DNA from 2 places in the Streptomyces sp. NPDC045695 genome. Region 2 is predicted to be linked to the other one. Evidence: riboswitches for the same ligand, from Rfam matches in the RefSeq annotation. Region 2 holds a riboswitch; the other holds the start of a gene.
The links. Region 2 has a riboswitch for glycine ahead of gcvP (aminomethyl-transferring glycine dehydrogenase). Riboswitches for the same ligand answer to the same signal wherever they lie in the genome.
Positions count from the first base shown of each region.

Region 1: it holds a riboswitch for glycine, as region 2 does, so the genes downstream of both, gcvT (glycine cleavage system aminomethyltransferase GcvT) here and gcvP (aminomethyl-transferring glycine dehydrogenase) in region 2, are expected to answer to the same signal.

Region 1 is NZ_JBWKJU010000004.1:208,761-213,060, reverse strand. It holds gene AC07DU_RS09885 (enhanced serine sensitivity protein SseB C-terminal domain-containing protein) at 1-37, opposite strand, end outside; gene AC07DU_RS09880 (enhanced serine sensitivity protein SseB) at 99-833, opposite strand; gene AC07DU_RS09875 (AAA family ATPase) at 970-1,653, opposite strand; glycine riboswitch at 1,859-1,962, shown strand; gene gcvT (glycine cleavage system aminomethyltransferase GcvT) at 2,111-3,226, shown strand; gene gcvH (glycine cleavage system protein GcvH) at 3,328-3,708, shown strand; gene glyA (serine hydroxymethyltransferase) at 3,724-4,300, shown strand, end outside.
Region 2 is NZ_JBWKJU010000001.1:9,035-13,334, forward strand. It holds gene AC07DU_RS00055 (DNA polymerase IV) at 1-1,171, shown strand, start outside; gene AC07DU_RS00060 (PRC-barrel domain-containing protein) at 1,179-1,544, opposite strand; glycine riboswitch at 1,657-1,755, shown strand; gene gcvP (aminomethyl-transferring glycine dehydrogenase) at 1,951-4,300, shown strand, end outside.

The DNA of each region.
Region 1 (4,300 bases), on a different contig from region 2:
CGACCTGCCCGGCCGCGGCCGTGCCTGACGCACTCACCCGGTACCCCTCTTCGTCTCTTCTTCCGCCCGTCGTCAACGCGTGAACAGCTTAAGCGGCCCTACGGGAGGTAGAAGGGGCGTACGCGCTCACGAATCCAGTCCGTGACCGGGTCCTGGGCGGCGTCCAGGAGGATCAACTGCACGGGCCACGGCGGCGCGACCCGGTTCAGGGCCCGCCCCAGGGCGTCCATCGGGGCGTTTCGCATCTCGGGTTCCCATCCCACCAGGCGGACACCGATGAACAGTTCCGGCGCCCCGCCCTCGATGCTGGCGAGGCAGCGGAAGGCGGCGGCGATCACGCCGGTGGCGCGGAACTCCTCGGCGGCGGCGGCCAGGAAGTCGACCGGGTCCTCCTGCCAGTCGGGCTCGTAGAGCCGTACGCGGCCGCCGGTGGCCGGGCCGTCGAGGGGGGTCCGGCCGGTGCGGCAGAGCTCCGCGACGGCGGGCGGGGGCAGCGGGACGCCGACGGCGCCCTCGGGGTTGAGCGCGATGCCGAGCTGCGGGGGCAGGCCACGGGCGAAGTCGACGGCGGGGGCCACCGCGAAGTCCATGCCGGGGCCGGCGCAGGCGAGGAACTGGGCCTCGGAGCTGTAGACGGGTACGTACGCCGCCCCGCCGATCTCCATCGTGGGCAGGTCCAGGGCGGCCGAGTCCTGCCCGCCGCCGCCGGGCAGGGGCACCCACACCTGGCTGCGCCCGAGCACCTCCAGGATCCGCCCCCCGGCGTCCGGCTGCCCGAGCGCCGCCCCGAGCACCTGCTCCAGCTCATTTGCCGGCCAGCCGCCGCTGTGCATGTGCGTGTGCCTCCATTGGTTCCGCGGATCGTCGTGGCCGAGGTTATCCGTCGGGCCGCGGCGCCGCTGCCGGGGGCCAGCCCCCGGAGCCCCGGTCTTTCAGCCGGGGCTGGCTCCCGGCGGCGCGCCCGGCGAGCTACCCGTGGAACGCGATCCCCGTCACGGTGGCGGCCGAGCGGCGGTCCAGGAGGGTCGCCGAGGCGCAGCCGACGGGCGGGCGGCCCGCCTCCGCCTCGCGCAGCAGGCGGCCCACCGCGCCGCGGTGGCGGGCGAAGGCGTACGCGGAAACCCCGCGGCCGCGCGCCGCCTGGCCCGAGAGGGCCTCCTCGGGGCTGCTGTCCAGCAGGACCAGGTGCAGCGCCCGGCCCCGGCGGCGCGCGGCGGCCGCGAGCAGGCCGCGCACCCAGCTCTGCGTGCCGCAGTCGTGCACCACCACGGAGGCTCCGGAGCGCAGGGCCCGCCCCAGCCCCCAGTAGTGCGCGATCCGCACCAGCGGCCGGTACACCGCGTACGGCAGCGCCTGCGGCATCCGGCGCTCCCAGCGCTCGCGGGTGTCCTGGGAGTCGATGGCAGCGCCCTCGGCCGCGGCCCGCTTGATCAGCGTGCTCTTGCCGCCGCCCGGCAGGCCGGACACCACGACGATGTCCCCTTCCGCGAAGCCGAGCCGCTGCGGGCCGCGCACCGCCGGGCCGCGCAGATCGCGTACGGGACCGCGGCCGAGGCCCGTCCCGGCCGCCGCAGCGGCGTCCGCCGCGCCCTTGCGCCCGCGCGCGCCGCGCTGCGCCGGCACCGCGTCCACGGTTCCCGCCGTCGTCGCCACTACCCCGAATCTGCGCACAGTGTTCGCCTCCCCCGAATCGGGTCGCCAGGACCCTTGCCCACTGAGTGTAAAGAGACGGTAATCCGGCAGCTCTGGTTCCGGTCCGCCCACCGGCGGCCCGGACGCACGTGCGGACCCGCACGCCCGATCACGGACATGGCGTGCAATGATGTGCGCCATCTGGACCAACTGCATACCGGCCGCTTGAATCCGCGCGGGAGAGTCCCGGCACGCCGCAAGGCCGTGCGTGGGCGCCGAAGGAGCAAGATCCTCCCTTGAATCTCTCAGGCCCCGTACCGCGTGGATGAGGCAGATCTGAAAAGCGAGCTGCTCGACAGCTCCACCCAAGGTGCAAGCCGACGTCCTCCGGGACTTGCGGCGAACCTCTCAGGTTCCGATGACAGATGGGGAGGACCCTCCTCGTCATGTCATGCCCTGGGACTCGGGAGCCACACCCATGAGCACTGCCCCCCGTCTGACCGCGCTCGATGCGCTGCACCGCTCGGTCGGTGCGACCATGACCGACTTCGCGGGCTGGGACATGCCGCTGCGGTACGCCAGCGAGCGCGACGAGCACAACGCCGTACGCACCAAGGCCGGTCTCTTCGACCTGTCCCACATGGGCGAGATCACGCTGACCGGCCCTGAGGCCGTCAAGGCCCTCGACTACGCGCTGGTCGGCAACATCTCCACCGTCGGCGTCGGCCGCGCCCGCTACACGCACATCTGCCAGGCCGACGGCGGGATCCTCGACGACCTGATCGTCTACCGCCTCGGCGAGACCGAGTACATGGTCGTCGCCAACGCCTCCAACGCCCAGGTCGTCCTCGACGCCCTGACCGAGCGCGCCGCCGGCTTCGACACCGAGGTCCGCGACGACCGCGACGCGTACGCGCTGATCGCGGTGCAGGGCCCGGAGTCCCCCGGCATCCTGGCGTCCCTCACGGACGCCGACCTGGACGGCCTCAAGTACTACGCCGGCCTGCCCGGCACCGTCGCGGGCGTGCCCGCGCTGATCGCGCGTACGGGCTACACCGGCGAGGACGGCTTCGAGCTGTTCGTCGCCCCCGAGCACGCCGTGGAGCTGTGGCAGGCGCTGACCAAGGCGGGCGAGGGCGTCGGCCTGGTCCCGGCCGGCCTGTCCTGCCGCGACACGCTGCGCCTGGAAGCGGGCATGCCGCTGTACGGGCACGAGCTGAGCACCTCCCTGACCCCGTTCGACGCGGGCCTGGGCCGGGTCGTGAAGTTCGAGAAGGAGGGGGACTTCGTCGGCCGCGCCGCACTGGAGGCCGCCGCCGAGCGCGCCGCCACCAACCCGCCGCGCAAGCTGGTCGGCCTGATCGCCGAGGGCCGCCGCGTCCCGCGCGCCGGTTTCCCGGTCGTCGCCGACGGTCAGGTCATCGGCGAGGTCACCTCGGGCGCCCCCTCGCCGACGCTGGGCAAGCCGATCGCGATGGCGTACGTGGACGCGGCGCACGCCGCGCCCGGCACCTCCGGCGTCGGCGTCGACATTCGCGGTACGCATGAGCCGTACGAGGTCGTGGCGCTGCCGTTCTACAAGCGGCAGAAGTAGTTCCGCACACGACATCCGCCGTACGGACGCCCGTACGGCGCCGTCTCAGTACCCGAGACCGCAGTTCGTATCCACTCCCCCGCATCCAGGAGAATCAGGTCATGAGCAACCCCGAGAAGCTGCGTTACACCAAGGAGCACGAGTGGCTGTCGGACGCCGTGGACGGCGTCGCGACGGTCGGCATCACGGAGTTCGCGGCCAACGCGCTCGGTGACGTCGTCTACGCCCAGCTCCCCGAGGTCGGCGAGACCGTGACCGAGGGCGAGACCTGTGGCGAGCTGGAGTCGACCAAGTCGGTCAGCGACCTGTACTCCCCCGTCTCCGGTGAGATCGTCGAGTTCAACCAGGACGTCGTCGACGACCCGGCGCTCGTGAACACCGCCCCGTTCGAGGGCGGCTGGCTGTTCAAGGTGCGCCTCTCGGAGGAGCCGAAGGACGTCCTGTCCTTCGGTGAGTACACCGCCCTCACCGCCGGTAACTGACCCCAGGGGACCCTGATGTCTGTACTGAACACCCCTCTCCACGAGCTGGACCCGGACGTCGCCGCCGCCGTCGACGCCGAGCTCGCCCGTCAGCAGTCCACCCTGGAAATGATCGCGTCGGAGAACTTCGCTCCGGTCGCCGTCATGGAGGCCCAGGGCTCGGTCCTGACCAACAAGTACGCCGAGGGCTACCCCGGCCGCCGCTACTACGGCGGCTGCGAGCACGTCGACGTGATCGAGCGGATCGCGATCGAGCGCATCAAGGCGCTCTTCGGCGCCGAGGCCGCGAACGTCCAGCCGCACTCGGGTGCGCAGGCGAACGCCGCCGCGATGTTCGCGCTGCTGAAGCCGGGCGACACGATCATGGGCCTCAACCTGGCCCACGGCGGTCACCTGACCCACGGCATGAAGATCAACTTCTCCGGCAAGCTCTACAACGTGGTCCCGTACCACGTCGGCGAGAACGGCCAGGTGGACATGGCCGAGGTCGAGCGCCTCGCCAAGGAGTCCAAGCCGCAGCTGATCGTCGCCGGCTGGTCCGCCTACCCGCGCCAGCTGGACTTCGCCGCCTTCCGCCGCATCGCGGACGAGG
Region 2 (4,300 bases):
GGTGATGGCCATGCTGCGGGAGCTCTCCCCGCTGGTGGAGCCGCTCAGCCTGGACGAGGCCTTCGTGGACCTGGAGGCCGGCGGGGTCGCGTTCGACTCGCCGACCGCGCGGGAGGTCGGGGAGCGGCTGCGGGCGGACATCAGGGCCGCCACCGGGCTCAGCGGGTCGGTGGGGCTGGCCGGGTCGAAGATGCTCGCCAAGGTGGCCTCCGAGGAGGCCAAGCCGGCCGGGCTGCTGCTGATCGAGCCCGGGACCGAGCGTGAGCTGCTCGCCCCCATGTCGGTACGGACCCTGCCCGGGGTGGGGCCGGCCACCGGGGAGCACCTGCGCCGTGCCGGGATCACCACGGTGGGGGAGCTGGTGGAGGCCGGGGAGGACGAGCTGGTCCGGATGGTCGGGCGCGCGCACGGGGTGGGGCTCTACCGGATGGCGCTGGGGCTGGACGACCGGCCGGTGGTCGCGGAGCGGGACGCGAAGTCCGTGTCGGTGGAGGACACCTTCGACGTGGACCTGCACGACCGGGTGCGGATCCGGGGCGAGGTGCAGCGGCTGGCGGACCGGTGCGTCCAGCGGTTGCGGGCGTCGGGGCACTCGGGGCGCACGATCGTGCTGAAGGTGCGGCGCTACGACTTCTCCACGCTCACGCGGTCGGAGACGCTGCGGGGGCCCACGGACGACCCCGGGGTGGTCCGGGAGGCGGCGGGGCGGCTGCTGGAGGGCGTGGACACCACGGGCGGCGTGCGGCTGCTGGGGGTGGGGGTCAGCGGGCTCGCGGACTACACGCAGGAGGACCTCTTCGCGCAGTCGCTGGCCGCTGAGCCGGACGGGGCTGCGGGGGCGGTCGGGGCGGACGGAGCGGACGGGGCGGACGGCGTTGCCGGCGGCGCCGGGCGCTCGGAGGCCGCCGACGGGGCCGGCGAACCGCCGTCGGGGCCGGAGCTGCCCGGGGAACCGGCGCCGGATCCGGCTCCCGAGCGGCGCTGGACGCCCGGGACCGACGTACGGCACGCGGTGTACGGGCCCGGGTGGGTCCAGGGCAGCGGGGTCGGGCGGGTCACCGTCCGCTTCGAGCAGCCGGGATCGCAGCCCGGCCGGGTGCGCACCTTCCGGGTCGACGACCCCGAGCTGGAGCCCTCCGATCCGCTGCCCCTGGTGGGGGACGCCGCTTAGACGTCCCCTAGCCCTCGTCGCCGGCGAGGTTGCCGAAGTCGCGCTGGAACTCCGAGGGGAGGGTCGTGTCCAGACCGTAGTGGTGGTAGAGCTGCAGCTCCTGTTCGGGGGAGAGGTGGCGGCCGACGCCGAAGTCGGGGGCGTCCCTGATCAGGGAGCGTTCGAAGGGCACGCGCAGGGTCTCGCCCACCAGCTCGCTCGGCTCCAGGGGGACGAAGGCGTCCCGGCTGAAGAGCCCCGTACGGACGGCCGCCCACTCCGGGACGCCCGTGGCATCGTCGAGGTAGACCTCGTCGACGGTGCCGATCTTGGTGCCGTTACGGTCGAACGCCTTGCGGCCGATCAGGCTGCGCGGATCGATGTCGGTCTGCACGGTCCCTCCAAATGGTCGCAACACTTCCGTAATGACTACAGAAGTGCATATTCGGACAGGAGGCCACTCGGGGAGTGTCCGGATCCTCGCTGGTAGGCTGGGTGATGGCTGTCGACCCTGTGCGGGAGAGTCCTCCGAGTGAGCAAGACGGAGGCGCCGAAGGAGCAAATCCTCCCCGGAATCTCTCAGGCATACGTACCGCACGGACGAGGCCACTCTGGAAAGCAGGGGCGGGTACCAGGCGCGCAGTGCCGGTCCCTCCCCTCACCGACGGTGAAAGCCGGAGCTCACGGGCAACCCCTGGACTCCGGTGAAACTCTCAGGTTGAGATGACAGAGGGGGAGGCCGTCCGGGTGCCCGCGCCGTGGTGCCCCTCGCAGGTCATACGACCAGGAGGCCTCCGTACATGACCGCCAACCGCATTCCGCTCTCCCAGCTGGAGCGAGGCATCCCCTTCGAGCAGCGCCACATCGGCCCTGATGCCGGGGCCCAGGCGAAGATGCTCGCGCAGGTGGGCTACGGCTCCCTGGACGAACTGACCGCCGCCGCGGTACCGGATGTGATCAAGACCGCCGAGGCGCTGAACCTGCCCGAGGCGCGGACCGAGGCCGAGGTGCTGGCAGAGCTGCGCTCGCTCGCCGACCGCAACCAGGTCCTCTCCTCCATGATCGGTCTCGGCTACTACGGGACCTTCACGCCGCCGGTGATCCTGCGCAACGTCATGGAGAACCCGGCCTGGTACACGGCGTACACGCCCTACCAGCCGGAGATCTCGCAGGGCCGCCTCGAAGCGCTCCTGAACTTCCAGACCGTCGTCGCCGACCTCACCGGGCTGCCGACCTCGGGCGCCTCGCTGCTCGACGAGGGCACCGCGGCCGCCGAGGCCATGTCCCTGGCCCGCCGCGTGGGCAAGGTCAAGGACGGCGTCTTCCTGATCGACGCCGACGCGCTGCCGCAGACCATCGCCGTGATCGAGACCCGCGCCGAGCCCACGGGCGTCGAGGTCGTCGTCGCCGACCTCTCCCACGGCATCCCCGCCGAGATCGCCGAGCGCGGTGTCTTCGGCGTGCTGCTCCAGTACCCGGGCGCCTCGGGCGCCGTTCGCGACATCAAGCCGATCATCGACCAGGCCCACGGGCTCGGCGCCATCGTCACCGTCTCGGCCGACCTGCTCGCCCTGACCCTGCTGACGTCCCCGGGTGAGCTGGGCGCCGACATCGCGGTGGGCACCACGCAGCGCTTCGGCGTCCCCATGGGCTTCGGCGGACCGCACGCCGGCTACATGGCCGTCCAGGCCAAGCACGCCCGCTCGCTGCCCGGCCGTCTCGTCGGCGTCTCCGTGGACGCGGACGGCAACAAGGCGTACCGCCTGGCCCTGCAGACCCGCGAGCAGCACATCCGCCGCGAGAAGGCCACCAGCAACATCTGCACCGCGCAGGTGCTGCTGGCCGTCATGGCCGCCATGTACGCCGTCTACCACGGCCCGGACGGCCTGCGGACGATCGCCCGCCGCACCCACCGCTACGCGGCCCTCCTCGCCGCGGGTCTGACGGCCGGCGGGGTCGAGATCGTGCACGGCGCGTACTTCGACACCATCACCGCCCGCGTGCCCGGCCGGGCGGCCGAGGTCGTCGCCGCCGCCCGTGAGGGCGGGGTCAACCTCCACCAGGCCGACGCCGACCACGTCTCCGTCTCCTGTGACGAGACCACGCTGCGCGCCGACATCGAGGCCGTCTGGGCCGCCTTCGGCGTCAGCGCCGACATCGAGGCGCTCGACGAGACCGCCGCGGACACCCTTCCCGAGGGGCTGCTGCGCTCGGACGAGTACCTGACGCACCCCGTCTTCCACCAGCACCGCTCCGAGACCGCGATGCTGCGCTACCTGCGCAAGCTCTCGGACAAGGACTACGCGCTGGACCGCGGCATGATCCCGCTGGGCTCCTGCACCATGAAGCTCAACGCGACCACCGAGATGGAGCCGGTGACCTGGCCCGAATTCGGCCAGCTGCACCCCTTCGCCCCGGTGGAGCAGGCCGAGGGCTACCTCACGCTCATCACCGAGCTGGAGGAACGTCTCTGCGAGGTGACCGGCTACGACAAGGTCTCCATCCAGCCGAACGCCGGCTCCCAGGGTGAGCTCGCCGGCCTGCTGGCCGTGCGTGCCTACCACCGCGCCAACGGCGACGAACAGCGCACCGTCTGCCTCATCCCGTCCTCCGCGCACGGCACCAACGCCGCCAGCGCCGTCATGGCCGGCATGAAGGTCGTCGTGGTCAAGACCGCGGACGACGGCGAGGTGGACGCGGACGACCTGCGCGCCAAGATCGAGCAGTACCGCGACGAGCTCGCCGTGCTGATGATCACGTACCCGTCCACGCACGGCGTGTTCGAGGAGCACGTCGCCGAGATCTGCGCCCAGGTGCACGAGGCCGGCGGCCAGGTCTACGTCGACGGCGCCAACCTGAACGCCCTGGTGGGCCTGGCCAAGCCGGGTCACTTCGGCGGCGACGTCTCGCACCTGAACCTGCACAAGACCTTCTGCATCCCGCACGGCGGCGGCGGTCCGGGTGTCGGCCCGGTCGGTGTCCGGGCCCACCTGGCCCCGTACCTGCCGAACCACCCGCTCCAGCCGACCGCGGGCCCCGAGACGGGCGTCGGCCCGATCTCGGCCGCGCCGTGGGGCTCGGCCGGCATCCTGCCGATCTCCTGGTCGTACGTGCGCCTCATGGGCGGCGAGGGCCTCAAGCGCGCCACCC